DNA from 2 places in the Zhongshania aliphaticivorans genome. Region 2 is predicted to be linked to the other one. Evidence: predicted binding sites of a transcription regulator. Region 2 holds the regulator's gene; the other holds the start of a gene.

Region 1 (14,745 bases), 2.0 Mb from region 2:
TCACTTAGGCTTCCTCAGGCTTGGGTTCGACTTCACGCTTATTGTCTGGCAAATAGGTTTGCAGCAAGGACTCCAGTACCCGAGGATTTATCCCTTCTTGTATGCCATCAACCGCCTCTAAAATCAGATGCCGATTACGACGTTCCTCGGCGGTGCGAAATGCCATTTTCTCGGCCATTGGCAGCGCCACCACATTTGCCAAAACGGCGCCGTAGAGCGTTGTTAACAAGGCCACGGCCATTGCCGGGCCCAGCGCCTTGGGGTCAGACATATTGGACATCATTTGCACTAGACCAACCAAGGTACCGATCATGCCCATGGCGGGCGCCGACTCGCCAAAGCCTTTAAAAACCGCCTCGCCCATTTCATGACGCTCAATAGTTTGGCTAATCTCCTTATTCAACACCCGGCGCACAAATTCAGGGTCGTGGCCGTCAATCGCCATCTGCACACCCTTATTGAGAAACTCATTGCTGATCTCTAGTGACTCCAAACCCAGCAAACCCTCTTTGCGAGCAACCCCGGCCATCGACATACACTCGGCAATAAGATCTTCAGAACTGGTGGGTTTGTGCACAAACGCCCGCGACGCCACCTTAAATGCGCCCATCGTTTGATCCAAGGGAAATTTAACCAAGTTCGCCAGCAAGCCCCCACCAACCACAATCAGTAAGCTTGGCGTATCGATAAATCCACTGGCGCTGCCCCCCATTACAATCGCGGTGACGATGACCCCGAGGGCACCCAACATGCCTAATAACGTTGCTATGTCCAAAGAAAACTCCGACTATCTTGGTCAGTGAATTGGTAAAAGCGCCGGGGTTTGCCATTCTCGGCCGCTAGTTCACCCATACGTAATGTTATTAACGGCAGCAGAGCATTTAACTTTATAGGGGATTCCCCTAGGGGCGCGTCATTCTGCTCATTTGAACAAGCCATTACGCCAGTAATCGCCACCATAGCCCGCCATACTCAGCGGCGTCCATAGCGGATTTCAACGATACAATTACTGTATATTCACCGTTTAATGACCCCGCTCCCCCAACCTACCTTAAGCGCGCAAGCGGCTGCCCCCTCTCCCCAGCACAAAAGACCATGGTATGCTTAGGGCTTACTATTCCCAGCCAATAAACCGCCATGTTAAATACTCAACAATCTGATTTCGGCCGCGGCCCGGCAATATGGCAAGCTGGCGGACACGGTGAAGAACCCCTTCACTTTGCCGCAGCCAATGGCTTTCCGGTGGCTAGCTACACGCCATTTCTCGCCCACTTCCAATCTGACTACCACATAATTGGTCTAGAAAATCGCGGTGTTTGGGACCACCAGCCGCCGCCTCGGGGCTTCTCGTGGCGCCAGCACGCCGACGATCTCATTGCATTTTTAGAGCACGCCCAAACTCGCCCTGTCATTGCCATGGGGCATTCTATTGGCGCCACAGTTTCGGCCTTAGCGGCCGCCAAACGTCCTGAGCTTTTTAAAGCGCTACTGATGTTTGACCCCGCCACCATCCCCGGCCGCTTTTTACCCGCCGTGGCAGCCATTGCCCCCACCGAACTGATGGGCCGATTAAATTTGGTGAAGCGCACCCAAAACCGCCAACAGCTGTGGCCGGACCGCCAGGCATTTATAGACTACCATCGCAACAAAGCGGCCTACCGACGCTTTTCAGCAGACGCGTTTAATGAATATGCCCAAGCAGGGCTCATTGAACAGGCCGACGGGCAGTATAAGCTGAGCTATAACCGCGAGTGGGAAGCGCACAATTTCAAACACACTTTTTCTCCCTGGCAGGCACTGCGCAATATTCAGGTGCCCACCCTGGTGCTTAGGGCTGAACACTCGTATTTGCACAAGGCCAAGGAGTTTGAGCGACGAGTAAAGCGACTATCGCCCTTTGTTAGTCACGGTGTTATTAAAGGCGCCGGACATATGGCCTTACAGGAAGACTGCGAGCAAGTGGTTAAACTCAGCCGAGATTGGTTGCAGTGCACCAAGCTGCTCCGCTCAGAAACCTAGCATATGCACGCGCCCCAAAACACCGTCAAATACTGGCTCAGTGCGGCGGCTGGCTTATTTCTTATGGTTAGCGGCGCCACCGTCTGGGGAGAAGCCGAGCAATGGCAGACCCTGAGCTTGGCGGGTAGTAAACTCGGCTACCGGCACCTGGAGCGTCACGTCACAAAAGACGAAATCATTAACAAAGAAACCTTGGTGATTACCCTTAGTCAGCCCGGCGCAGCTGATGCAACGACAACAACGGTATTAGAGTACCGAGAAAGCCCAGAGGGTGCGCCAATATCAATTAGCAAGCGTGTCAGCTCAGCCACGACCAATCACAATATGCGCGCAGTTGTAGACACGAACGTGCTGCACTTAATACAGAATGACCTTACCGGCAATACCACCGATTATGCGATACCCCAACCCTTCTTTTTACCCGAGGGTTTGCGTCAGGTTTTAGCAACCGGCGCAGGACAAACATCGCCATTCACCTATTTCACTTGGAATTTTAGCAGCCAACAATTTGAACAAATTCAACTGATCGTCAAACCCTATACCGCAGCGGACCAGCCCGCCTATGCCTGGCAAATTCAACGTCAGGTCATGACGAATCAAGCCCGCTACAGCGAAATTTTTACCGACACGGCATTTCGGCCATTAACTGAGATCAGTCGCTCCGGCGGCGACGAATTGCGCATTGAAAATTGCAGCTATGAATGTGCCACAGCGGATTTTCAGGCGGTTACCCATGTGTATCGTCAACTCATAGCCTCGCCCTATAAAATCAGTGACGCGGCGCTGCGGGGCAAAATTCGCTACCAGCTCCTCGGCGAATTTTCCGACACACCACCGAGCACCACTGAACAAACGGTAACCCCGATTAACGGCGGCGTAGAAATTACCGTTTGCACCGATTGTGCACCCGAAACTTCGCTCAGCCCAGCACTGCTCAACACCTACTTACAAACAAATTATTGGCTCGCCAGTGACAATGCCATTTTCCATACCACAGTTGACGATGTACTCGGCGAAAGGAACATAAGCCCAGCTGCAAAAATGCGTCGTCTCAGCCATTTTGTAAGTCGGCACATGAATAGTGAAGCCACCTATTCCGGCTACGCCACTGCTCTGGAGGCATACCACAGCAAACAAGGCGACTGCACTGAACACGCGCTTTTATTAGCGTCGCTTGCGCGTGCAGCCGGTATTCCAAGCCGTGTCGTATTTGGCTTAGCGTATAATAATGAGCGTTTTTTAGGCCGCAAATATGTGTTTGTTCCCCACGCCTGGGTGCAGGCTTGGACGGGAGAGCAGTGGCAGAGTTTCGATAGCGGCTTAGGTAGGTTTACTGCGGGTCATATTGCACTGGGTATTAGCAGCGGTGAACAAAGCGAAGTGTTAAAAATAAATGAAAAAATACATACACTACAAATAACATCTGCAATGCACATTAAACGTCGCTGAACAAAGCTCAACAACGTTTAATGTCGGCGTAATTGCACTACTCGTAGACGTAGGGCATGTCATCGAGGCTTTCGTCGCCCGCCACATCAATATCGGCAATCACTATCGTCGAGCTACCGCGCACGGCGCCAACTACAGTGACCTCTTCAAGCAACTGTACGGGCTCATCGGCCACCGATATTGTCGATAACAACATAGAAAGCGACACCAGCAATAACTGAACTGCCTTAACACCCACGCAATTTAAACGCATATACACTCCGTATTTGCAGATAATATTAAAATAAAAAGGCAGAAATCCAGCTGCCATGAAAGGACAAATTATCGTGCATAAATGTTACATAGTGATGACGCTAATATTACAAACGCTAATTATGTAGCAAAAAGTAAACTATTCTCTGCCGCCGAAGCGAGACCATTCAAAAAAGTATTACCGAACACCCCAGCATCCAAATGCTTATAGCGCTTAGCATTATAAAGCTCTGGCATAACATGATTCCCTTCTTGGACAAGCTGCCCCGCGCCAAACTATATTTTAATGGCACTATTAACCCGGCGATCAAAAGTATCTGATATAATGCGCGAATGGACGAAAAAATTGATGCAAGAAAATTATCCTTAGAAGTTCTTGAAGAAAAACGTCGACAGGCGCATCGACTTCGGAAACGCGGAATGACGAGAGCCGAGATTGGCGAAATAGTGGGCATTCACGCGGATACGATTGGTCGTTGGTTAAAGCGCGACAAGAATCAACTAGGATACGATAAGCCGGGGCGAAAAGCCGGTAGTGGGCGGCGGTTAACGGCTGAACAGGAACAGCATATTGAATCGGTGCTGATCGACAAAACGCCGGATCAATTAAAAATGCCCTATGCGTTGTGGACGCGGGAATCGGTTCGCGAACTGATCCTTAATTGCTATGGGCTGGCGCTACCCGTACGCACCGTTGGCGATTACCTAAAGCGCTGGGGCATGACACCGCAGAAGCCACAAAAGCGTGCGTATGAACAACGCGCGCCGGAAGTGAAAGCATGGCTAGAGGAAGAATATCCGGCGATAAAAGTGCAAGCGAAGCAGCAAAATGCCGAGATTTACTGGGGCGATGAGACTGGTCTGCGTAACGACTGCCAGCATGAGCGGGGCTATGCGCCCAAAGGAAAGACCCCAGTGATTCGTCTAAATGCCAAGCGTGAATCGTGCAACATGATTTCAGCAGTGACCAATCAGGGCAAAGTAAGATACCAGATATTTGAAGGCAACATGAATGCGGATAGACTGATTGATTTCATGATGCGATTGCTCAAAGATGCGAAGCGCAAAGTGTTTTTGATTCTGGATAATCTGCGGGTGCATCATGCCAAGCCGGTAAAAGAATGGTTAGAGGCGCACAAAAAAATGATTCAGGTATTTTATCTGCCAGCTTATTCGCCAGAACTAAATCCTGACGAGTATTTGAATTGTGACCTCAAGGGTGGTGTGCATAGTGGGCAGCCCGCACGCAATAAAGAGCAACTCAAACAGAAGGTATCGAAGCACATGCGTATGCTGCAACGGAAGCCACATCGTGTCCGCAAATATTTTAAGCACGAGAAAATTCGTTATGCCGCATAACAGATACCAAAATCCGCCGGGTTAATAATGAATGCGTTTCTTGCAAACGCCGGAGGATAAAACCGTGAGTATGTCTCCACGCATCGCCGCCCACCTCAATAAAATTGGGGTTAATTTTGACCTAGTCAGCCACGCCCATAGCCGCAATAGCATGCAAAGCGCACGCATGGCGAAACTACCGCCCTCGCAAATTGCCAAGGCAGTAATACTGCACGACGGCGACCGCTACCGCATGTGCGTGATTCCCGCAAACCATCGGCTCATACTCGAGCGCGTCAATGCCCACATGCACGGCAACTACCGCCTGGCAACGGAGCGCGAAGTCGCCATGCTTTTCGACGACTGTGAAATTGGCGCGGTTCCCGCTCTCGGCCAAGTCTATGGCCTGCCCGTTAGCTGGGAAGTCGAGTTCAATCACGCCAAAGACGTTTACCTCGAGAGCGGTGACCACGAACACTTAATCCATCTTCAGCACGGGGCATTTATGGAGCTGATGAATGGGCAGGATCATTTGTATATGAGCTGCCCACAAGACGATCGCTTCGGATCTATAGTTCACTAACACGTATTGACGCCCTCGCTGCCGCTATCCCGAGCGGGGCCGTTCTATGGTCCCGCACAGTCGCTATGCCCCCTACCAAGACGGCCTTCATAAAGCCCTTTGAAAATAACTACACTATGGTGTAAATTTATATTATGGTTACTTCAAGCCATATACGGAGAAGCGCCCAGTAATAGCGCTTCAGCAAGGTCGAAATTAAACCAGGATAAAAACCATAAATGGGGAGCAAAGATGCAAGATTTCACCGATAAAGTCGTTGTCGTTACCGGCAGCGCTAGCGGCATAGGCAAGGCACTGGCCAAGGCGTTTCTCGCTGGAGGCGCCAAGGTAGTGCTTTCTGATGTCGAAAAAACAGCATTGGATAAAACCGCCGCCGAGCTTAGTGCCAACGGCGGCGTGGTACGCGCCATTGTCACCGATGTATCAAAAGCGGAGTCGGTCACCGCCCTCGCCGATGCTGTGTTTGCGGAGTTTGGTGCCTGCCATATTCTTTGTAACAATGCCGGCGTTAGCGTTTCAAACTGCAATGTTTGGGACACCACCCCCAACGACTGGGCCTGGGTATTAGGGGTAAATTTACGGGGCGTTGCCCACGGTATTCAAGCATTTGTGGCGCGAATGATTGAGTCGGGCGAACCCGGCTTAATTATGAATACCTCGTCGGGCGATGGCGGCATATCCCCCCTCGCCGACCAGTCGGTATACGCCTGCAGCAAAGCCGGTGTGTCTATTATGACCGAATGCCTAAACGCCCAGCTTGTCGGCCAAAACACCAAGCTCCGCGCCTGTATTTTCTACCCTTCTGGCGGCATTTTGCCAACCGGAATTTGGACCACGCGCCGCAACCGTCCCGCCGAATTAGCGCGCGAGAAGCCAGCCCCCGCTGGCGGCGAAATGACCTTTGACGAATTCATGACGGGCATGAAAGAAATTGGCGTTGAACTGCCAGTTCAAGATTTAGATGAATTAGCGGCATTCGCCCTAGATGGAATACGCAAGGAAGATTTTGTCATTATGATTGGCCGCGAAACGATGGAAGCGACACTCGTAGCGCGCGCCAAAAAGCTGGCTAACGGCCAGTGCCCGATCGAACACGGTCTACACGGCTAAGACTGTGCCGGGCAATACTCTCTGGAGCATTGCCCGGCCGGTTTCACTGCTGTAGTTTAGGCTGCTGTCACCTCAAACCGGAGCGCCAAAATGAACAGCCCCCTCGCCGCATGGCACCAGGCTATTAGCGCTAAAGACGCCACCGCCCTAGACACCCTTCTCGCTGACACCGCAGTATTTCATTCACCCGTTGTGCATAGCCCGCAAGTGGGCAAAGACGTGACCAAGATGTATCTAAGCGCCGCCTTTCATGTTTTGGCCAACGACAGTTTTCACTATGTTCGCGAAGTCGTAGACGGCCAAAACGCCGTTCTCGAATTTGTTGTGGAAGTGGACGGCGTCACCGTAAACGGTGTCGACATGATTCACTGGGATGAAAACGGTAAGATTGCCGATTTTAAGGTGATGCTCAGACCCTACAAAGCAATCAATCTTATCAAAGATAAAATGCGGGCAATGCTAGAAAGCCTATAATCGCTTATTACAGCGCCTGCGCAGGTATATCCACAAGCTCCAGCACACCTGTATTTACCGGCAAGCTCGTCGGTAGGCTCAGCGAGCCAACAGTATCTAGCAGCGAACCACCAAGGACCACGCCCGCACCGGGCAGGCTCAGGGTATCATCGAGCAGACTACCACGGAGCATATCGCCGCCAACAACCAAACCAATATCGAGAAGCTCGCTACTACTGGGTACGATTCCGGCCACCACAGGCACCGTCTGCGCTGATAGCGATGAACTCGCCACCATAGCCACAAGAACGAGAGCGCAAGTATTAAGTGCGCGATATCCACCAAGTTTAAACATCTTCAACTCCAATTAGTCCCTGTGTGCACTGTATTTTCAGTCGGGCTCAAAATACCACAAAACCCGACTAAAAATCCCCTAGCTAGACACCGCCCAATGGTCCAGTAAGCGGCATGCCGTCGTTCAATTGCCTTAATAACAGGCATCAAACAGCGCCTGACGCCCCAAACCCCCTAGCCAGAAAGTCAACGAGTAGCTTAATTTTGGGCGACAAATGGCGATTATGGGGAAACAGCGCCCAAATGCCCTCCTCAGGCTCACGGTAGTGATCGAGTAGGCTAATCAAACGCCCCTCGTCGAGATAAGCTTGAACATAGTAGTCCGGCAATTGAATCACACCGAGGCCTTTTAAGGCGGCATCAACCAGCGCGTAACCACTATTACAGTGGATGCGACCCGACACCCGAACATTGCGAGATTTTCCGCCCTCCTCAAAACGCCAGAAATCCGACGCCCCCACCAAGCAATTATGCTGTTCCAACTCAGCCAGCGAGTGGGGAATACCGTAGCGATCTAAATATTCAGGCGCCGCGCAAACAAAGCGGGTGCGCGCCGCAAGCTTTCTGGCCATCATCGCCGAGTCACTTAAGTTACCAATGCGAATCGCCACGTCATATCCTTGGGTAACAAGGTCGTCAAGCTGATTGCTTAAATCACAGTGCAGCTCCAGCTCTGGGTAAAGTAACAGAAAGTCATTAACCAGCGGCATGACACTTTCCTCACCAAACGTGGTGGGTGCCGTCATCTTAATTTTACCCCGCGGCGTAGTTTGCAGGTCTAAAATCGCGCGCTCCGCCTCGTCAAGACCATCCATTAAACTGCGACAGTGCTGATAATAAACCCCGCCATTTTCAGTCATCACCACCTTACGGGTGCTGCGGAAAAACAATTTAGCCCCCAGACGATTCTCTAAAGCACTGATTTGTCGACTTACCTGCGCTACCGACACGGCCAAGCGTGCCGCCGCAGCGGTAAAGCTACCAGTCTCGGCCACCGCCACAAATTCAGCCACCCCCTGCCACTGAGTCATTATTACATTCTCGTAAAAGTGTTTTGCATATAACCGTAATTATCACTTATACAGAAACAATTACAATGGCACTCAGAAACCGACCACCACTTTCACGCTATTGAGAGAAATCGACATGTCTGAGCAATTTATTAAATCCAAAGCCGCTGTTGCTTGGGGCCCCGGCCAACCACTAAAAATTGAAGAAGTGGATGTCATGCTGCCCAAAGCGGGCGAAGTATTAATCAAGATTGTCGCTACAGGAGTATGCCATACGGATGCATTCACGCTCTCTGGCGATGACCCAGAGGGAATCTTCCCGGCGATTCTAGGTCACGAGGGTGGCGGTATCGTTGAGCAGATTGGTGAAGGCGTCACCAGCGTGAACGTCGGCGACCATGTCATCCCCCTCTACACGCCAGAGTGCGGCGAGTGCAAATTTTGCAAATCGGGCAAGACCAATCTCTGCCAGAAAATCCGTGAAACCCAAGGCAAGGGCCTGATGCCCGACGGCACCACCCGGTTTTACAAAGATGGCCAGCCAATTTACCACTATATGGGCTGCTCCACTTTCTCGGAATACACGGTATTGCCAGAAATATCCCTGGCCAAAGTTAACCCCGCGGCGCCCCTCGAAGAAGTCTGCCTACTTGGCTGTGGCGTCACCACGGGCATGGGCGCGGTCATGAATACTGCCAAGGTCAAAGAAGGCGACACCGTCGCTATTTTTGGTTTGGGCGGCATTGGGCTTTCTGCGGTCATTGGCGCGGTAATGGCCAAAGCCAGCCGCATCATTGCCATTGATATTAACGAGAGTAAGTTTGAGCTAGCTCGCAAGCTCGGCGCGTCCGACTGCATTAATCCCAAAAATTTCGACAAGCCAATCCAAGAAGTAATTGTGGAAATGACCGACGGCGGCGTCGATTATTCCTTCGAGTGCATTGGCAACGTCAATATTATGCGGTCGGCCCTAGAGTGCTGTCACAAGGGCTGGGGAGAGTCGATTATTATTGGCGTGGCCGGTGCTGGGCAAGAAATTTCAACCCGTCCCTTTCAATTGGTAACCGGTCGTGTCTGGCGCGGCACCGCCTTTGGCGGTGTGCGCGGTCGTTCAGAACTACCAGACTACGTTGAACGCTATTTAGCTGGGGAATTTAAGTTAAGTGACTTCATCACCCACACGATGCCGCTAGAGGACATTAACGAGGCCTTTGACCTAATGCACGAAGGCAAAAGTATCCGCTCGGTAATTCACTACTAAGCCAACACAGCCCATAAGGCGCACGGCTGCAAGGTCGTGCGAATCACCATGACCATTGAAAACATCAGCAGCAACAAGGTTTTCGGCGGCTGGCACAAGCAGTACCGCCACCGCTCCAGCACCCTAAATTGCGATATGCGCTTTGCGATATTTTTGCCGCCGCAAATCAACACTGGCGTAAAAGTGCCCGCTTTTTATTGGTTATCTGGCTTAACCTGCACCGACGAGAATTTTATGCAAAAAAGCGGCGCCCAGCGTATCGCCGCTGAACTCGGCATTGCCCTTATCGCGCCTGACACCAGTCCGCGCGGCGAAGACGTTGCCGACGACGACAGTTACGACCTCGGCAAAGGCGCAGGCTTTTACCTAAATGCCAGCCAAGCGCCGTGGAATCGTCATTTCCATATGTACGATTATATCGTTAAGGAACTGCCGGAACTCATTGAGCAGCATTTCCCCATCTCAACTCAGCGCGCTATTTCCGGTCATTCCATGGGTGGCCACGGCGCCTTGACCATCGCCCTAAAAAACCCGAAGCGCTACACCTCTGTGTCTGCGTTTAGCCCGATAAGCAATCCCATTAACTGTCCTTGGGGGCAAAAGGCCTTTAGCGCTTATTTAGGCAATGACAAAGACACCTGGAAAGCATACGACAGCTGCGAACTCATGGGCACGGCAACAGAGCGGCTCCCAACCCTCATCGATCAGGGCAATGATGACCAGTTTCTCAACGAGCAACTCAAACCCCATTTACTGGCGGCAGCGGCCAAGAAACGAGCCTATCCCTTGCAGCTGAACTATCACGACGGCTATGACCATAGTTATTATTTTATCGCCAGTTTTATAGAATCTCATTTACGCTTTCATCACCAGCACCTTTATTGCTAAGGTCTAAGCAGCTAAATAAATGACTGCTGAGCGTCCCCATCGGTTCACCGAATCGTGTCGTGGTGCGAAATGCAGTCTTTTACCTTCGAAGTTCCTTGAATTTAGCAGCACTTTCTAGGCAAATACCCGGCGCTCAAACATTCCAGACACTATACCTCCAGCAATACCGATTGACATTGGTGGCCTTTATTTCCGAAAAATGAAACTTTCTCACAAAGTTACACTCACAAAATTACGTGCAGGAGAAAATCGCAAAAAAAAGCAGGGAGCGCTTCCATTCACGAGTCGAAACCAATGTTTACTTAATGGGTATTGACGAAAAATTGGAGGAAATTATGCGTTTTGAATTAACGCCTAAGCTCAACAATATTATTAAATTTACAAGCCTAGGCCTCGGCATATCCTTAGTCAGCGCATGCAATGACTCATCCAACCATCCGGTGCCACCACATGCCGAAACGTCAACGGCAACATTCTCGGTAACCGACGCGCCTGTTGACGCCGTCGACGGCGTGAAACTTACCTTCAACCGCCTAGAACTTAAACACGCTGATGGCGATATAATTAAGCTCAATTTTAGCGAGCCGGTGGTTATCCCTAACTTGCTCAATCTAACGGGAAATATCGCTACACCAATCATTTCCGATGCGACCATACCAGCAGGTAACTACCAGTGGATCCGACTTTTCATTGAGGGCGGCTACCCCGATTCAACGGTGTCACCAAAACTGGGGAACGAAGCCGATCTATTTATTCCAGGTCAGCAGAACACGAGCAATGTAGAGCAATCACTATTATTAAATTCTGGATTTATAGCGCCAACCGGCGGTGAAGCGGCATTCACAATCGACTTTGTTTTGCGCAAAGCACTCACCAAACCGGCGAATGCAGATTACTACTTATTACGCCCCGCACTTCGGTTAGTGAATGACGCCGAAGTGGGCACTATTGCGGGTACAGTCGACTCAACCGTCATTGCCAGCAACGCGTGTAGTGATCTGAGCGGACACAGCGTCTATTTGTATGAGGGCGACATCAATTCAGCGAACCAAAGACCAGAAGACTTCTACGACCCCAGTATTGCGGCGGATCAAGCTAATGCCGAAACGGAAGCCGAGGTGGGTGATACAAGCGATTTAGCTAGACCGATTAGCAGTGCGGAAATCACTCAAAATGATAGTGGCGCCTATATCTTCAAAATCGGCTTTGTAGAGGCTACTGCTGCTGGCTACAGCGTCGCACTCACCTGCCAGTCTGCTTTCGACGAGCCAGACAGTGACGACGACATCAATTTCACCAACGCCATTCCGGTAGATGTCGACGCTGGGCAAACTAGCAATGTCAGGTTTTCTGTCGCACCAAACCCACCAAGCAACTAAGGTGAGTATTATGGACTCACCAACGAGGGCGATGCCGCCCTCGCCTATGCTAATGGTTAAGTGAGTTGATAATCCTTCCATTTTAAGCGCCGGGTTCGGCGAATATATTCATACGTCGAACCCGGCCAATTGTTAGTGATTTTATTGCCGTCCTTATACCAGCTCGCCTCAATCGCGTTCCACGCCATCTTGGCCAAGCGCCGCTGCATTTCACTGTTATATTCTTGTTCAGCCTCGGCTTTTACCTCAATCGCCGAGTAACCGTCGCGACCTAAAGCCGTAATTGCCTCGCAAATATAACGAGCCTGAGACTCTGCCATGATTACGATGGAGTTGTGACCAAGGTTTGTATTGGGGCCATACAGCACAAATAAATTCGGGAAGCCGCTCGTCATCATTCCTAAGTAGGCCTGAGCACCGCTACGCCAAGCATCACGCAAATGCCTGCCCTCAACGCCGCGTATATCCATTGGCGCCAAAAACGGATTGGTTTTAAATCCGGTGCCGTAAATAATCACATCAGCTGGGATATCGCGGCCGTCGGTGGTGGTAATACCGCGCTCTGTCACTTGCGCAATACCGTCAACCTCCAACTCAACATTCGACCTGGCCATCGCCGCGTAATAGTCATCAGATACCAGTATGCGCTTTGCGCCCATGGGATAATCAGGTGTTAATTTGGCCCGTAGCACTGGGTCGCCAATATGTTTATTAATATAGCGACGATGCATCCACAAGCCAATTCGGCAATGTAAACGTCGGCCCTGCATTATCGGGTATATCAACAATTCATTTCGCAGCCAAATACTAAAGCGGTAATAACTCGCCACCAGCGGGACCCGAGCCGACAACCATTGCTCCCATGCCGCGTAGGGCCGATCGAGCTTGGGGATCACCCAGTTTGCGCCACGCTGGAACACAGTCAGCTTTGCCGCCTCCGGCGCGATTTGCGGTATAAACTGCAAGGCGCTGGCGGCATTGCCAACAACCGCGACGTGTTTATTGCTAAGATCCACATCATGCTGCCAGCGCGCGGAATGAAATTGCGCGCCTTTAAACTCACTCTGGCCCGGAATTTCAGGGGTAAATGGGTGATGTAACTGGCCCACAGCGGCCACTAAAAACTGACAACACCACTCCTCGCCGTCGACGCTTCGTAGGCGCCAACATTTTCCCTGTTCATCGTATATTGCGCTAGCAACTTCCGTTGCGAAATGAATATGTTCATACAAATTGTATTTCTTGGCCGTACCCTTAAGGTAGTCAAATATTTGCGGCTGCTCAGCCCATTTATATTGCCAATCGGCATTATGTTCAAAGGAGTAGCTGTACAGCGCTGACGCAATATCGCACTCCGCACCGGGGTAATGATTTTCTCGCCATGTGCCGCCTACCTCGTCGGCCTTTTCCAAAATCGCAAAATCGCGAATACCTGACTTTTGCAAATGAATCGCGAGGCCCATGCCTGAGAAGCCCGCGCCAATAATGATGATTTTTTTCTGTTTGCTCTCTGACACTCGTCGCCCTCAACTTGCGTGCTTTAGCTTCTTTCGCGATACGTCACTAGACGCTAGCGTAAAGCGATTATTATTTTCAAAAATGACCGGATGGCCTAGCAATATCGCGTACCGAGCGCGGCCCATCACGCTAGTTCACGGGTTCGCGCTGCTCCATGGTGCGAGGCAACGGCAACACTGCCACAGCAGGCATTGCCAAGCTACCCAACCAAATATGACCATCGTACTCATTAACACTGGTCACCGTATGGTAAATGCCAGCGCCCGACTGCAAATTAAATTTAACACTGCCGTCTAAACCTAAGCCGACAACAAAGCCATAGTGATCAGATGGCACGAGCAGTTCGGCGGGCAAGCCACCAAGTAATTTGCGGACAAACGGGTACGAGGCCAATGCATCTATCTCTTTACTTCGCAACGCAGGCATCGCCACCCAAAAGGTATCAACACCATTAAAGCTGATGTTATCCGGCATACCGGGCAAACCCTCGATAAACACATCGCTCACGCCGGCTTTTGGCCCCTTTAGCCAAAGGCGGCTTACCCGCGACGCACCGGTTTCATTTACCAGCACCCAGTTATCGTCTGGGCCGAGGGCAACCCCATTCGCAAAATACAAACCCTGTAAATGCACCTTGGTTTGGCCGGTAGTGGGTGAATAACTGAGTAAGCGACCTGTTGCGCTGGCCTCCACTAAATCAAAAATATAATCGTGTAAACCGAAGCGCGTTGAGACATCGCTAAACCAAATGGTGCCGTCCTCAGCAACATCGACATCATCAATAAAACGTAAAGAGGGGTCATCGGCATAATCGACGAGTGTTGTTATTTCGCCCGACGGTGACACTGACAGCAAACCTTTGAAAGCATCTGCCACAATCAAGTTTCCGCCGCCATCAAACTGCATACCCAAGGGACGGCCGCCAGTGTTAACAAACTCCTTAGCAGTAGCGCCTACTACTTGGCCGCCGTGAACAACAAAACTGACAATACGACCATCTTGATAACCCGTATAAAAATCACCATCAGGGCCTTTTACAATGTCTTCTGGCCCTGTGCCGATATTCTGCAAATATGTCGTTACCGCTGCCAAGCGTTCATTTTCCGCGAAGTCGCCGTTCAAACCAGCACT
Region 2 (14,745 bases):
AAGCCAAGGTGTGGACAGCGGTTTTCTACCGCGCAGATCTGGCCATTCACTTTGGTTAACAATACTTTGGCGCCGCCCAAGGTTTTGTTTAAGAAGGCGCCCTCTTCGATCTCATCAAGATTTGCTGCAAAAATTCGTTCCATTTCTGTGCTCCTTAGAATTAATCAAACAGTATGTTCAACCCCAGCGCCGCCTTCAGCCTTATCTTATATAGCCAGCAAACAGGCCCCAGGCGGAGTTAATCGTCATTACAGCAAGGGTAAGGCAGTCTTACTCACTGGCGACTTCATAACAAAACTGGAGTGTACGCCGGTGACACCATCAATTCGAGTAATCTTATTTAATAGCAAGGCCTGAAAGCCATCCATATCCGCCACAATGACTTTGAGCAGGTAATCGGCCGCCTGGCCAGTGATTAAATGGCACTCTAAAACCTCGGCACACGCGGCCACATGGCGCTCAAAATTTTCAAACCGTTCAGGGGTGTGCCTGTCCATACTGATATGAATAAACGCCATGAGATTCAGACCGAGCGCTCGCGCATTGAGCAGGGCCCGATAACCGGCCAGCACCCCGCTCTCCTCTAGCCTACGCACCCGTCGCAAACAGGGTGACGGCGACAAACCAATGCGATCTGCTAGCTCTTGGTTGCTGAGTCGGCCATCGGCCTGTAGGGCTTCTAAAATCCGCTTATCATAGGCGTCTAACTTCACAATAAAATCACCACATCCGTATTTATGAGCATAATATGCCAATAAAAATTAAAACTCAGCAATTATTAGCACATTAAACGTCTTTTTAACACTAAGTTCGCAATCACCTGCTGCGCCGCTATCTCTATACTGGGAACCGTGAAGTTACCCCTTCACAGTTATCGCCAGCCAGCTTGCAACACCCCGCAAACTGAACACGCGACCAAGCTCTTACACCACAAGAGTGAATGAAAACGCCCGGCCTCGCCGGGCTTCAATACCAAAACATTCGCAGCCAAATCTTCGCACGCGCTTACTTAAAGGAATAGAGATCCATCATGGCCGACTTTAACCACCGCAAATACCGCGCGACACCGGCAATTGTCATGACTGACCGCCAGTGGCCCAACAACACCATCAGCCAAGCGCCCCAGTGGTGCTCTGTGGACCTTCGTGACGGTAACCAGGCCTTGGTTGAACCCATGACGGTACAGCAAAAATTGCGGATGTGGGATTTGCTGGTCAAACTCGGCTTCACCCAAATTGAAGTGGGTTTTCCCGCCGCCTCTCAGCCCGATTTTGACTTTGTTCGCGCCCTAATTGACGGTGATCGCATTCCGGATAATGTCACGGTTCAAGTCTTAACCCAGGCAAGGGAAGAATTAATCGCCCGCAGCTACGAGGCTCTTAAAGGCGCAAAGCAAGCCATTATTCACGTTTACAATTCCACCAGCCCGGTGCAGCGCGAGCGGGTATTTGGCTTGGAACGCGACGGGATAACGGCGATTGCCGTACAAGGCGCGCGCTGGGTAAAAGAATATGCAGCGCGCAATCCCGAAACAAAGTGGTCGTTTCAATACTCGCCAGAAAGCTTCAGCAGCACCGAAGTCGATTTTGCGGTTGAAATCAGTGACGCGGTTATCGCCGAGTGGCGTGACACCGGCGCGCCAATCATTATTAATCTGCCCGCCACCGTCGAGTGCGCCAGCCCCAACGTATTTGCCGACCAAGTGGAATGGTTTTGCCGCCACACGCAGTATCGCAAAGACATTACCGTGTCGGTTCACACCCACAATGATCGCGGCTGTGGCGTTGCTGCCGGCGAGCTTGCGGTCATGGCCGGTGCCGACCGAGTTGAAGGCACCCTACTGGGTAATGGCGAGCGCACCGGCAATATGGATATTGTCACCATGGCCATGAACCTTTACAGCCAAGGCGTAGACCCAAAACTGAACTTAGCCGACATGGACGAGATCATTGCCGTTGTTGAGCACTGTACAACGATACCCCTGCACCCTCGCCACCCCTATGCCGGTGAGCTGGTATTTACTGCGTTTTCAGGTAGCCATCAAGATGCCATTCGCAAGTGCCTAGGCAAGCAGAGCGAAAACGAACCCTGGCAAGTCGCGTATTTACCAATAGACCCCGCTGACCTTGGGCGCAGCTACGAAGCCGTGATTCGCATTAACAGTCAATCAGGTAAAGGCGGCGTGAGCTGGGTACTGGAAAACGACTATGGACTGCAACTACCGCGCTGGCTGCAAATCGACGCCAGTCGGGCAGTACAGGCTAAGGCCGAGGAAATTGCCGGTGAAGTTAGCGCCAAGCAAATATGGGAACTGTTCGACGAACACTATCTGCAAACAGCGCGCGACACCGAATTAAGTCATTTCGCCATTAGCCAAAACAATGCCGAAAACCACGGCCAAGATCAATTGAGCCTGAGCTTTAAATACCAAGGCAAAGAAATCGCATTACAAGGCCACGGCGATGGCGCGATCAGCGCGCTGGTCAACGCCTGGCAGCAGGAATTTGGCGACAAAGTAGAAGTGCTCGACTACCGCGAACACGCACTAGACACCGGCACCGCCTCTCAGGCTGTAGCCTATGTACATCTGTCGATCAATAATCAGCGCTACATTGGCGTCGCCATGCACCGCGATGTGGTTACCGCGTCATTGCAGGCAGTGCTAAGTGCAGCGAGTCAGGCAGTGGAGCAAGCAAAAGCCGCTTAAAAGCGGGTCGGATGTCCGGCGTCTGACGTCGGACGAAAGTCAAAAAATTGAAGTATGATGGAAGTGAATTGCCTTTTTAGCGTCAGACTTCCGACGCCAGACGTCCGACTCACAAACTCAATGCGCCTTCTGATACAGCATCGTAATCAAATCCGCTTCTGACGCAGAAATACCGCAGCGCTGAGCAAGTTCTTGGGCGCTAAGGCCTGTATCCGCAAGGCCAATGGCCTGCTGGTAAAAGCGTACATCTTTTTTGTCAGCATCTTGACGCTGTTGACGAGAGCCGATCATTTCCAGGTATTCCTCTAGCGCGGTAACGCGCTCACCCAATAGGCTCATCGCAGAGTTTTGAAACTCAATTTTTTTCTCAAGCTGGGCAATTTTATCATCCGCCGTCGGCGCTTGCGGGCCGTCTTCGGTGCTGGTTCGCCGAGATTTCAGTGCAAATAATAATAAACCCACACCGACGACACTCAGCAGCAAGCCGAGCAGCGACGCCTCGCCCAAGCTACCAAACCAATTACCAATTAAAGCGGAAAACTGATGATTCGTATCCATAATATTCACTCCGCAAGGCTAGCTTGCCGTCCAGTCGGTAAGTCGACTTTTTAAGCGCACTATCGCTTGGCTATGAATCTGACATACCCGTGACTCGCTAACGTCCATAACCTCACCGACTTCTTTGAGGTTTAAACCACTGTCGTAATACAGCGCCATGACCAGCTTTTCGCGCTCGGGCAGGCTATTAATATGGGTCGCGAGGGCCTTCTGAAAATCATCTTCTAATACATTTTCTAGTGGGGCGTAGCGATCGTCACCGCCGCCGATGTCAGCGGGTTCCTGCTCGCCTTCGCCAACTTGCTCCAAACTAAATAAGCGTACTGAGCTGGTATCGCGTAACAGTTCATGGTATTCATTGAGGGAAACCCCCATTTCTGCAGCAATATCTGCGCTTCCCGCTTCGCGCCCTAGACGAGCCTCGGTGCGGCGCACCGCCTCGGTCATTTCGCGCAACTGGCGAGTTACTGAGCGCGGCGCCCAGCCGCTCTGGCGCATTTGGTCAATCATGGCACCGCGAATACGAATACTGGCGTAGGTTTCGAAACTCGCGCCTTTATCGGCCTGATAGTGGCTACCCGCCTCGAGTAAACCGATCATCCCGGCCTGAATCAAATCGTCTACCTCAACACTGGCGGGCAGACGGCTAACCAAATGATAGGCAATCCGCTTTACCAAAGGCGCATGTCGGCTAACGAGGTCTTCGCGACTGCCGTTTTGAACATCGAGGTAAGCGGCGTGACCGTTCACATTGGCACTCCCGCCGTAGACTCTGCAGTACTTGCATTACCAAACATTCGGTCAACAAAAAATTCAATATTGCCACTCGGTCCGGCGGGCCCCTCCCACTTATCGACGGTCTCCGCCAACTTGCGAAAGGCGAGTGAAGATTCAGCACCAGGATACAAGTCACTCACGGCCTGTTGCCGTGAGTCGGCCTTTATTAAATAGGGGTCGCGAGGAATAAACCCGGCAAACTCTAGACTAACGTCTAAAAAACGCCGTGCCACTTCGTTAAGTCGCTCAAAGCCATCGCGGGCTTGATCATGACTGTCCACCATATTGCGCAATACTTTAAACCGCCGAATACCCGCGTCACGATTCATAACTTTAATCAGCGCGTAGGCGTCGGCCATGGACGTTAGCTCATCAGTAACAACCACCATGACATATTGGCTGGCGCGACAAAAAGTCACTACGCTATCGGAAATACCAGCGGCAGTATCGACGATTAATACGTCGTAATCGTCCTTTAATTCACTGAGCGAACGAACAATGGCGGCGTGTTGGTCGGTACCCAAATCTGCCATTTTCTTGACTCCCGACGCAGCCGGAATAATCGTAATACCCACTGGTCCTGGAACGAGAATATCTTGAATTGCACATTGGCCATCCAACACATGAGACAAATTCCATTTCGGACGCAAACCCAGCATGATATCGACGTTTGCCAAACCTAGGTCTGCGTCCATCAACAGTACACGGCGGCCACGACGCGCTAATTGACAGGCTAGATTAACCGAAACATTGGTTTTACCCACCCCACCCTTACCACTGCTTACCGCTATTACTTTTACTGCGCTCATCTAATTATCATTCTCCCGTAAACAACATCGCAGCTTATTTTAGGCCCGTACCGGCAAAAATACTCTACGCATAAGCCCGCACTAAACCTGAATTTCCAAGCACATCTGTCGGGCGCCGTTACACCCGTAAACTCAAACCACCCCGCACAGCCATTGGCGCAATATTTGCGTTTTGCTGAGCAGCCTCAGCGAGCGCAGGTTGATGCTCAATTTCTGGCCCGCGCTTTAGCTCAAAGGCCCGCGCCATGCGCACCGCCATGTTCACAAGTTTAGCACCATCCGCCGCAGACAGATTTTGTGGAACTTTGGGGCCATTGGCACACCACGCCACCGGCAGGCGATGTTGAATCAAGTTTGAAATCACCCCCCCCAAGCGCATAGCCTCATCGATGCGCGTCACAATTGCGCCCAGTGGTGCCAGTGGCGCATAGGCATCAATTATCTCGCTTTGCACATAGGCCTCTGCGTCGGCTGGCACGGTGACAAACACTTGCACATCTTGCATAGCCCCAGTCAATTGCTGCAATTCATTTATACCTCGGCTGTCGCGAAAGGACATGCCGGCGGTATCGATCAAAACCAATTTTTTCTTGCGCAAAATGCGATAGGTTTTAACCGCCTCTTCGAGGTCGACTGCCGTATGCACTGGAATTTGCAAAATACGACCATAGGCTCGAAGCTGCTCCTGGGCGCCCACTCTAGCGACATCCGTCGTCAATATCGCAATGCCGTCGCGACCATGAGTTAAGACGTGCTGGGCGGCTATTTTAGCGATGGTTGTGGTTTTACCTGCGCCTTGGGGGCCTACCAGGCACACTGCACCGGCGCTGGCTGGCGTCATGGTTGGCAGCTGTTTGATTAGCAGCATTTTGAGAATTTCACGCTGTAGCGCATCGCTCTCGTCCCCCGGTATCTCTGCGCATAAGCGACGCCCTAAGCTGGGGTCTAAATCCAAACTGGCCAAATAAGTGTTCAACTCACGCTGCTCTGGCGCCTTATAACTGGCTTGCTGCCAATTGTGACCCTTGAGCTGATCCATCAGCATGGATTTCATCGACGACAATTCTTGTTTAAGGGTAAGTAATTCATCTTTTTGCGACCACGCCAGCTGGGGACTCTGACTCGCTTGCGGCGCAGTGGTCTCACTTTGGTGATGCTGGGGTGCACTCACGCCAAGATTTTGGCGTTCAGCCATCGGCAGCTCGGCCGATGCTGTCGCCTTCTTTTGGCGATCAAATAAGGCATCGAGCGCCGTGCGCTCTCGGCGTGGCGCTGGGGCCTGCGCCGGTGCAAACTGTTGGGTAATTTGTCTGGCCATCTGCTGCGCGGCAGTTTCAGTCGGCATATTTTGCGACGGCGCCATCATAGAATCGCTGCTGTCATCAAGGCTTACAACCACCTCGACCCCGCCATCTATAGTATGAAAATCCAGAATAACCGCATCTGGGCCGTGGGCAGCTCGCACTAAGCGCATGGCTTGCTGGCTGTCGGCAGCACGATATTTCTTTACTTGCATACTCATTCTCCTACAAGCCGCGTTTTACGCTAAGCGCGCCTGTTGCCCAATGGTAGACAGCAAACGCACCTGCTTGCTATCTGGTACCTCGTTATACGACAACACCGATAAGCCAGGAACACTACGCCGGGTAAAGCGCGATAACCAAGCCCGTATCGACGGTGACACCAGCACTACCGCAGGCTGACCTGATAACTCCTGACGATGGCTGAAATCGGCCAATTCATTTTGTAATCGCTCCGCAATACCGGGCTCCAAACCAACCGCACCAGAACTGCCTCTGAGCATATCTTGCAACAACTGTTCCAGATCAGCATCCAGCGCAGAAACCGGCAATTCATCATCTAAGCCATTGATTTCTTGAACAATCATTCGCCCCAAAGCCACTCGAACACCCTCCAATAATTCGTCAGGGTTCTTGCTACGCGGTGCCTGCTCCGCCAAACTTTCGGCGATCATTCGTATACTGCGGATCGAAACCCCCTCTTTTAGCAAGTTCTGCAGAACCCTAACCACAATACTGAGCGGCAATTGTTTGGGCACTACATTCTCTACCAAGCGAGGATCCGTTTTGGCTAATCTATCTAAGAGCTGTTGCACCTCTTCATGCCCCAATAATTCGTGCGCGTGCTGTTTAATCACTTGACTGAGATGAGTAGCGATAACCGTACAGGGATCAACCACCGTATAACCCATGGTTTGCGCCTGATCGCGCTGACTAGAGTCAATCCAAATTGCCTCCATACCAAAGGCCGGGTCTTTCGTGGTCGCGCCCCGTAAGCCGGGCTGAGCGCCGCCGGGATTAATTGCCAAGTCTTTGCCAACCTGAATATCGCCCTGGGCAATGGTGTCGCCCAATAGCTGAATGCGGTAACTTCCTGGTGACAGCTCCAAATTATCGCGGATGTGAACCGGTTGAATCAGAAAGCCCAAATCCTTAGAGAGTTTTTTACGTACCCCAGTAATCCGGCCGATTAATTCCCCGCCTTGATTGCGGTCTACCAAGGGAATTAGGCGATAGCCCACTTCCAGGCTCACCACGTCCATATGCGTCACTTCATCCCAGCTCAATTCGCTGGGTTCGCGGGGCGCCGCTGCCACGTCTTCACCCGACTCCTCGTCGGCTACAAATTCCTGGGCATTTTTCTTCTTATTTTGCAGCCACCAGCCGCTGCCACCACAAGCTGCAGCGAGCATTAAAAACACCAAATTAGGCATACCGGGAATAACGCCAATTAAGGCCATTAAGGTCGCCGACAAATACAAGACATTGGGATTGGCAAACATCTGGCTAGCCATCTGCTCGCCCATATTCTGGGGACGCGAAATACGAGTAACAATAATCGCCACGGCGGTCGACAGCAGCAAGGACGGTAGCTGCGCCACCAAACCGTCACCAATCGTCAACAAGGTATAATTATGCATGGCCTGATCAAAGCTCAGACCATGCTGGCTCATGCCCACACCCAGGCCACCGATAACATTGATGAACAGAATCATAATGCCAGCAACGGCGTCGCCGCGCACAAACTTGCTGGCACCGTCCATAGAGCCGTAGAAATCCGCTTCAGTGCGCACTTCTTCCCGACGCCGACTAGCCTCTTCCTGATTTAATAGCCCCGCATTTAAATCCGAGTCGATAGCCATTTGCTTACCGGGCATCGCGTCTAGGGTAAATCTGGCGGTGACTTCTGACACACGGCCCGCGCCCTTGGTGACCACCACAAAATTAATAACAACCAAGATAATGAAAACGACAATACCGACAACATAATTGCCGCCAATAACAAATTCACCAAAGGACTCAATTACTTTACCCGCCGCGCCGGGACCAGTGTGGCCTTCGAGCAATACCACTCGAGTTGAGGCGACATTCAGTGACAAGCGCAACAAGGTCGCGAGCAGCAATACCGTCGGGAATACCGAAAAATCAATGGGCCGTTCGACGTAAATCACCGCCAGAATAATGACGAGCGACAGGGCAATATTGAAGGTAAACAGTAAATCGAGCAGAAATGGCGGCATTGGGATAACCAGCATCCCGAGGCACGCAATAAGCATGACGAGCACGCCAACGCCACTACTGGCAACTTTCTCCAGCCAGCCATTCCTTGCAATAGTTTGTGTCGCTGCTGCCATACCCACTCTCTTTAAGATGGATTTCTCAGCGCGCAAAAGCGCCAAAATTTCGTCGTTACCGGGAGTAATTGCAACAACAGGGCCAACTTGCGATATAGGAGGAAAAGCGCTACTAAGCAGTATATTCAAACAACAGCGTGAAAGCCGCTCCCAGACAGCCACGACTAAACCGGTCACCCCTGCAAAAGCTGGAGCCCAGTCAAGTAACAGAGTGAAGGTCGCGCCCATTGCGACGAATTCTCGCCTAGGCAGCCACAACAAAACCGGTCACCCTGCGAAAGCTGGGGTCCAGTCAAGTAACAGAGTGAAGGTCACGCCCATTGCGACGAATTCTCGCCTAGGCAGCCACAACGAAACCGGTCACCCCTGCGAAGGCAAGGGTCCATCTCAGCAGGGGCAGACCTGTCACTTACGTATTAATGCTAGCGAACGCAGATATAATTCCAAAAGCAGTATTGGCCAGACCCTACTTAGCGTCGTCCTTCAAACATCTCGACCGGGATGCTGACCGTTAGCCTCTACAAGTAATTAAACAAGGACAAGCCCTGTACCTTACTAAACGCTTGCTGGGCGGCCTGCAATGCCGCTTGCTGCTGGCTGAAGCGTGAAATAGCTTCCGCATAGTCTAGGTCATTCACTAAGCTTAGATTCTCGGCGATTTGCAGGCTGGCGCCAGCATTAATATCGGTTTGCCGCTCGAGTGACTGCAGGCGCGAGCCTATGCCGGTTTGCTTGTTAATCAAGTGATCCATCGCCTGATCGATATTGCTAATCGCGGTATTAATTTCACTGTTTTGCAAGGCGCGACCACTATTGCTATTGCGCGGTGTTTCTAGAGAGACTGCCAGCGCCTCGACCATGGAAAACAAATCTTGGCGCTGGGCGGGCGCGATGGTGAATTCGTCACCGGCAGCCGCAGGTCCTTTAATTTTAACCGACATCCCGCCTACGCTAATATCACCACCATCTTGGTAGGCCGCACTGCTGACCACGGCGCCGCCAGCATTAAGCACCTCGTATTGACTTGAGCTGGTAAAACGAACGGTAAAGGTTTCGCGATTAAACTGCCCCAGGTCGGTGACGCTACCAGCGTCAATCACTGCGCTCCCTGTATTGGCAGGGTTACTTCCGGTTTGAAATTTGCCATTGCCATTAAGGATATTCATAAACACTTCTGAGCCGGGGTCGCCATCTGGCAGACTGCGCGCGGGGCCAACTTGCAATTGACGCTGACCATCGTCGCCGTTATACACATAACCTCCCGCCGTTTTGGAAAAGGGTGAACTACCCTCTTGGTAGCCGGCGAAGATAAAATGACCGCTGCTGTCTTTAGTGTTGGCATAGCTGAGTAAATTATCGAGCTGTTGACGCAGTTCAAAGGCAATGGACTGACGCGACTCATTGCTCTGAGTGGCGTTATTGGCTTGCACCGACAACTCCCGCACCCGCTGCAAAACGTCGACACTATTACTCACAATACTCTCTTCTAAACGCAGCCTACTGTCGAGGAGGTTGCCATTGCGCTCGTATTGTTCGGTTTTTTCTTTGGCCCGGGTCAACTCAAGACTGCGCACGCTACCAACGGGGTCGTCGGAGGGGGTGAGAATTTTTTGGCCGGTGGCAACCTGCAACTGGGTTTTAGACAGTTTGGCCTGCTGGCTCAACATGCTATTAACCCCATTGGCATATAGCTGACTGGTGGAGATTCTCATACGTCTACTCTCTGTGTCATATCCGCTACACTGCGTCTGGCCTCATTTAGTGAGGCATTAGCGCCTTATTTAACGAAACGCACTCATCAGGTTCTGAAATAAATCATTGGCAATGCTGGTGGCCTGAGCAGCGGCTTGATAGGCCTGCTGAAATTTAAGGAGGTTGGCGGCCTCTTCGTCTAAATTCACCCCTGACACACTCTCGTAGCGCGCTCGGGTTTGACTCAGCAAGTTTTCTTGGGATTGCTTATTAATCTGCGCACTACGCGTAGCCACTGCGATATCGCCAACCAAACCATTAACTGCGTCTTGTACACTAACCGTGCCGCCATTAAGAAGCTTGAGGTTTTCAGCACCCGCCAGTTTTAGAATATTGCGGTTGTCGCCCACGGCATTGGTATTGGCACCGATAAAAAATTGGTCGCCCGCAACGGGGCTGCCATTAAGCACAAATTGATTGCCGTTAATATTCAGCTCAGCGCCCGGCGTATAACTAAAGCTACCGCTGCCATTAATTTGATACGTGGTGGCCGTCAAAAATTCAATATCAACATTATCCAACAAATTGGGATTGCCACTGTCAACGATATTGGTCTGACTAATACTGCCTGAACCAATATTATTGCTACCGCTTAAACTGCGGGTGGCAGCCGCCGCCGCGATGGCAGCAGGGTCGGTTAGCGCAAGTTTTAATCCGGCGGCAGCGCCCTCAGTGGGCCGCAATACAAATTGGTCACCCGCCGCCGCGGGACCATTTAAGCTAAATTGCACGCCTTTATATTCAAATGGGTCAGCGACACTGCCAGTGCCCGTTACACTGCTAAGCTGCGCGCCATTGGCCTCATCAAAAAACGACCAGTTTGTGCCGTTAAAACGCATTAATACATTATTGCCAGTCACCTGGGACAGGTCGGAGATTTGCGCCGTCATTTGCGTGGCGCTGGTATTGTTTAGGCTGCGATGTACGACCGGATCCGGCACCGAGAACAGATCGCCGCCCTGGTTACCCCGTAAATCAATACCCGCGCGGTTTTGCTCGTTCATGGAGCTGGCTACTGCCAAGCTAATACGACCCAGTTCATTGCGAGTTTCATTCAGCAGGCCGTCACGGAAGTTCAAACTGCCGCCCAAACTGCCGCCACTGAGACTGCTGCTAATCACCGCCTGACCACCACCCATGTCCATGGCGACTTCAATTCGGCCGGGTTCAAAGACATTCGACACCGCATTCATTTTTATGGTGCGCTCACCTAGTACCAGTGCTTCGCCATTGCCAACAAACACACTTACCGTGCCGTCGTTTTGCTCAACCGATTTAATGCCAATTAATTCATTGAGTGACAACAGCGCCTGATCCCGCTGGTCTAACAAATCATTTGGGGTAGTGCCGAACTTGCCTCTGGATTCGCTGATGAGCAAATTAATATCGGCAATTTGAGTGGCCAAATCATTGATATCGCTTACTGAGGTACTAATACGCACATTCACTTCGCGACCAAGGCTGTCGAGCTGGGCCGACAAATCAGCGAAGCGGTCGCCGAGGCCCTGGGCCTCGGCCAACATCAGTTGCCGAGATGAGATAGAGGATGGGTCGTCGGCCACGCCTTGAATACTGTTGTAATAGCGCGACAAGGACGCGCCCAAACCCAAATTGGGATCGGCCAAAGCGTTATCTAATTGCGAAGCCAGCTGATAGCTATTATTCACCGCCGAGAACGCCGCCTGCGCACTGCGTAACTGGCCTGCGGTGAAATTATCGTATACCCGGCTTACCGAGGACACTTTTACCCCGGAACCAATCGTGGTGTTACCCAGCTGTTGCGGTACTCGCGTGGCAAAATCAACCCGCTGACGGCTATAACCCTCAGTGTCAGCATTGGCAATATTGTGACTGGTGGTGGCCAGCGCGCGCTGATACGACACCAGTGCCGACAGGGCATTACCTAGCATGTCACCCATGTGTTACCCCTTAATTCATTTACAGTTTATCGGCAGACAAACTGAAATCTTGAATACTGCTATTGTGGCTTTGCTTGCTAAGCTGTTGCAGCTTGCTGCGCAAGGCTGCGCCCTCGCCACTCATACCCGACCCGCCACTATCTGCGCTCTTTGCGTTAGTAGCGGCAGTCGGCCCCCGTAACTGCGCCGAAATTGAGTCGGCCATGCCAATCCCGCCCTGCTCAGCAAGGGTGACCGACAACTGGCTGTCGAGCATTTCTTCATACATTTTGGTGCTTTCATCAGAGAACAAGCCGCCCTCAGGCACACCAGCGCGCATGCTTTTTAACATCATTTGCAAAAACAGCGCTTCAAATTGCTTGGCAACAGGGGCAATCGCCTCTTCGGCATTTTCGGTGGCGTCTTTACGCAAGGAGGCCAAACCTGAAAAGTCGTGGTAATTGCTACTGGCTTTAACGTCCATTGCCGTGCTTCCTTTAAATCACTAACAGCTCGGCGCGCAAGGCACCGGCTTGGTCTAGGGCTTCAAGAATGGCCACCAAGTCGCTGGGCGCCGCACCCACTTTATTAATGGCTTTAACAATTTCTTCTAGGGTCACCCCGGCATCCAGTAAAAACATTCTCGAGCCAGTTTCCTGCACGTCGATACTCGACTCTTGCGCCGCCACGGTTTGACCGCCACTAAAGGCGCCGGGCTGGCTAATATCAACCCGCTCGGTAATCGATACTGTTAACGATCCGTGAGTCACCGCCGCAGGCATAACCCGCACATTGCCACCAATAACAATGGTGCCCGTGCGGGAGTTAACCACCACCCTCGCAATCGTCTCGGCGGGCGTAATTTCCAAGGTCTCCAACATCGAAATAAAGGTAACACTGCGGTCGGCATTGCTAGGGCCGAGTACTTTAACAGTGGCGGAATCCATGGCACTGGCGGTGCCGGCACCAAATTTAGCGTTAATTTCTTCTACCAAGCGGTGAGCGGTGGTGAAATCAGCTTTCTTTAAATTCAGCATAATTTCACCGTTAGATGACATCGCGCTCGGCGCCGCCCGCTCGATAATCGCGCCGTTTGGTATGCGGCCTGCACTGGGAATATTCACCGTGACTCTAGAGCCATCGCTGCCCGATACGCCCAAACCGCCAACCAGTAAACTGCCTTGTGCCACTGCGTACACTTGACCGTCTGCGCCCATCATCGGCGCCATCAACAAACTACCACCGCGCAGACTGGCGGAATTACCAATGGACGATACGGTGACATCCAAGGTTTGGCCCGGTTTGGCAAACGCCGGCAAACTGGCGTGCACGGTAACCGCCGCCACGTTCTTAAGTTGGGGATTCACATTGTCGGGAATACGCACACCAAAGCCGGTGAGCATATTGCGAATACTTTGAATGGTGAATTGCGCCTGGCTGGTTTGATCACCCGTGCCACTTAGGCCAACCACCAAGCCATAGCCGACCAATTGGTTGTCACGTACACCAGCGACGTTAACAAGGTCTTTTACGCGCTCAGCTTGGGCCAGCGGCGCGATAGCGAACAGCGCAATGCTGCAAACAGCGGCGATTTTGCGCAAGCATGAATTTGATTTAAATACTGACATTGCAGCCGTCCTCAAAAGGGTGACAACACAGACTGGAACAAACGTCCCAGCCAACCCATGGAATTTGCGTCGGCCAACGCACCTTTGCCGCTATAGGTAATGCGCGCATCGGCGACCTTGTAAGACGGTATGGCATTATCTGCGCCGATGTCTTCGGGACGGATAATGCCTTTTATGCGAATAAACTCTTCACCTTGATTGATGGTGACCCACTTCTCGCCCCGCACCCGCAAACTGCCGTTGCGCAGTACTTCTGACACGGTGACGGTAATACTGCCGGTTAAGCTATTGCTCTGAGTACTACTGCCCTTGCCTGAAAAGTCCTGATCCGACGACACCCCAGTGGTTAATATCGGCACGCCATCACTCGTTACGCCGCGACCAAACAAGGTCACGGTTGGCACTGAGATATTGCTCTCTTTGCCGGTGGCAGTGCTGGATGACTTACTGGCGTCGGTTTTCTCTTCTAAGGTGACGGTAATAATATCGCCAACCTGACGGGCTCGACGGTCAACAAATAAGGTCATGCCGTAACCTGAGCGGTAAATAGAACCCAAATTTTGGTCATCGTCTGGCGCCACCGAGGGCGCTGCCGATTCGTAATCAGCAGAGCTGTCTTTGGCAGGCGCCGATGAACACGCCGACAGCAATGCCACCATCAATACCGCAATGGCAGTACCCAAACGATGACGACCTTGTGTCTGTTGAATATTCATAAGCACTATCCTGCTCTAAATCGTGAATTAAAGATTATTATTCACGTACTGCATCATCTGGTCGCTGGTGGCGATGGCCTTGGAGTTCATCTCGTAGGCGCGCTGGGTTTCGATCATATTCACCAGTTCTTCCACTACGTTGACGTTAGAACCTTCAAGGGCGCCTTGCTGAATACTGCCCAGCCCGCTCAAACCCGGCGTGCCGGTTTGTGGCGAGCCGCTAGAAGCCGACTCCATATACAAGT

Evidence for each region. The regulator FliA, encoded in region 2, starts transcription of late flagellar genes. The targets are predictions, from matches to a motif close to TAAAGTTATNNNNNNNNCGGCCGATANCC.
Region 1: a site for FliA is predicted at 862-890, ahead of pomA (flagellar motor protein PomA). Genes of this name have one in related genera too.

What each region holds. Positions count from the first base shown of each region.
Region 1 covers NZ_CP014544.1:3,561,573-3,576,317, forward strand. Annotated here, with positions in the region: gene AZF00_RS15770 (flagellar motor protein MotB) at 1-4, opposite strand, end outside; gene pomA (flagellar motor protein PomA) at 5-775, opposite strand; gene AZF00_RS15785 (alpha/beta fold hydrolase) at 1,138-2,019, shown strand; gene AZF00_RS15790 (transglutaminase-like domain-containing protein) at 2,023-3,468, shown strand; gene AZF00_RS15795 (hypothetical protein) at 3,506-3,721, opposite strand; gene AZF00_RS15800 (IS630 family transposase) at 4,054-5,079, shown strand; gene AZF00_RS15805 (aminoacyl-tRNA deacylase) at 5,150-5,641, shown strand; gene AZF00_RS15810 (SDR family NAD(P)-dependent oxidoreductase) at 5,873-6,751, shown strand; gene AZF00_RS15815 (nuclear transport factor 2 family protein) at 6,842-7,225, shown strand; gene AZF00_RS15820 (hypothetical protein) at 7,233-7,559, opposite strand; gene AZF00_RS15825 (LysR substrate-binding domain-containing protein) at 7,705-8,589, opposite strand; gene AZF00_RS15830 (S-(hydroxymethyl)glutathione dehydrogenase/class III alcohol dehydrogenase) at 8,705-9,829, shown strand; gene fghA (S-formylglutathione hydrolase) at 9,878-10,717, shown strand; gene AZF00_RS15840 (DUF4382 domain-containing protein) at 11,053-12,096, shown strand; gene AZF00_RS15845 (flavin-containing monooxygenase) at 12,153-13,613, opposite strand; gene AZF00_RS15850 (SMP-30/gluconolactonase/LRE family protein) at 13,744-14,745, opposite strand, start outside.
Region 2 covers NZ_CP014544.1:1,341,683-1,356,427, reverse strand. Annotated here, with positions in the region: gene AZF00_RS05970 (Rieske (2Fe-2S) protein) at 1-143, opposite strand, end outside; gene AZF00_RS05965 (Lrp/AsnC family transcriptional regulator) at 249-713, opposite strand; gene leuA (2-isopropylmalate synthase) at 1,031-2,707, shown strand; gene AZF00_RS05955 (DUF2802 domain-containing protein) at 2,825-3,265, opposite strand; gene AZF00_RS05950 (RNA polymerase sigma factor FliA) at 3,284-4,015, opposite strand; gene AZF00_RS05945 (MinD/ParA family protein) at 4,012-4,851, opposite strand; gene flhF (flagellar biosynthesis GTPase FlhF) at 4,970-6,367, opposite strand; gene flhA (flagellar biosynthesis protein FlhA) at 6,392-8,428, opposite strand; gene flgL (flagellar hook-associated protein FlgL) at 9,025-10,218, opposite strand; gene flgK (flagellar hook-associated protein FlgK) at 10,288-12,177, opposite strand; gene AZF00_RS05920 (rod-binding protein) at 12,197-12,640, opposite strand; gene AZF00_RS05915 (flagellar basal body P-ring protein FlgI) at 12,654-13,784, opposite strand; gene flgH (flagellar basal body L-ring protein FlgH) at 13,796-14,500, opposite strand; gene flgG (flagellar basal-body rod protein FlgG) at 14,528-14,745, opposite strand, start outside.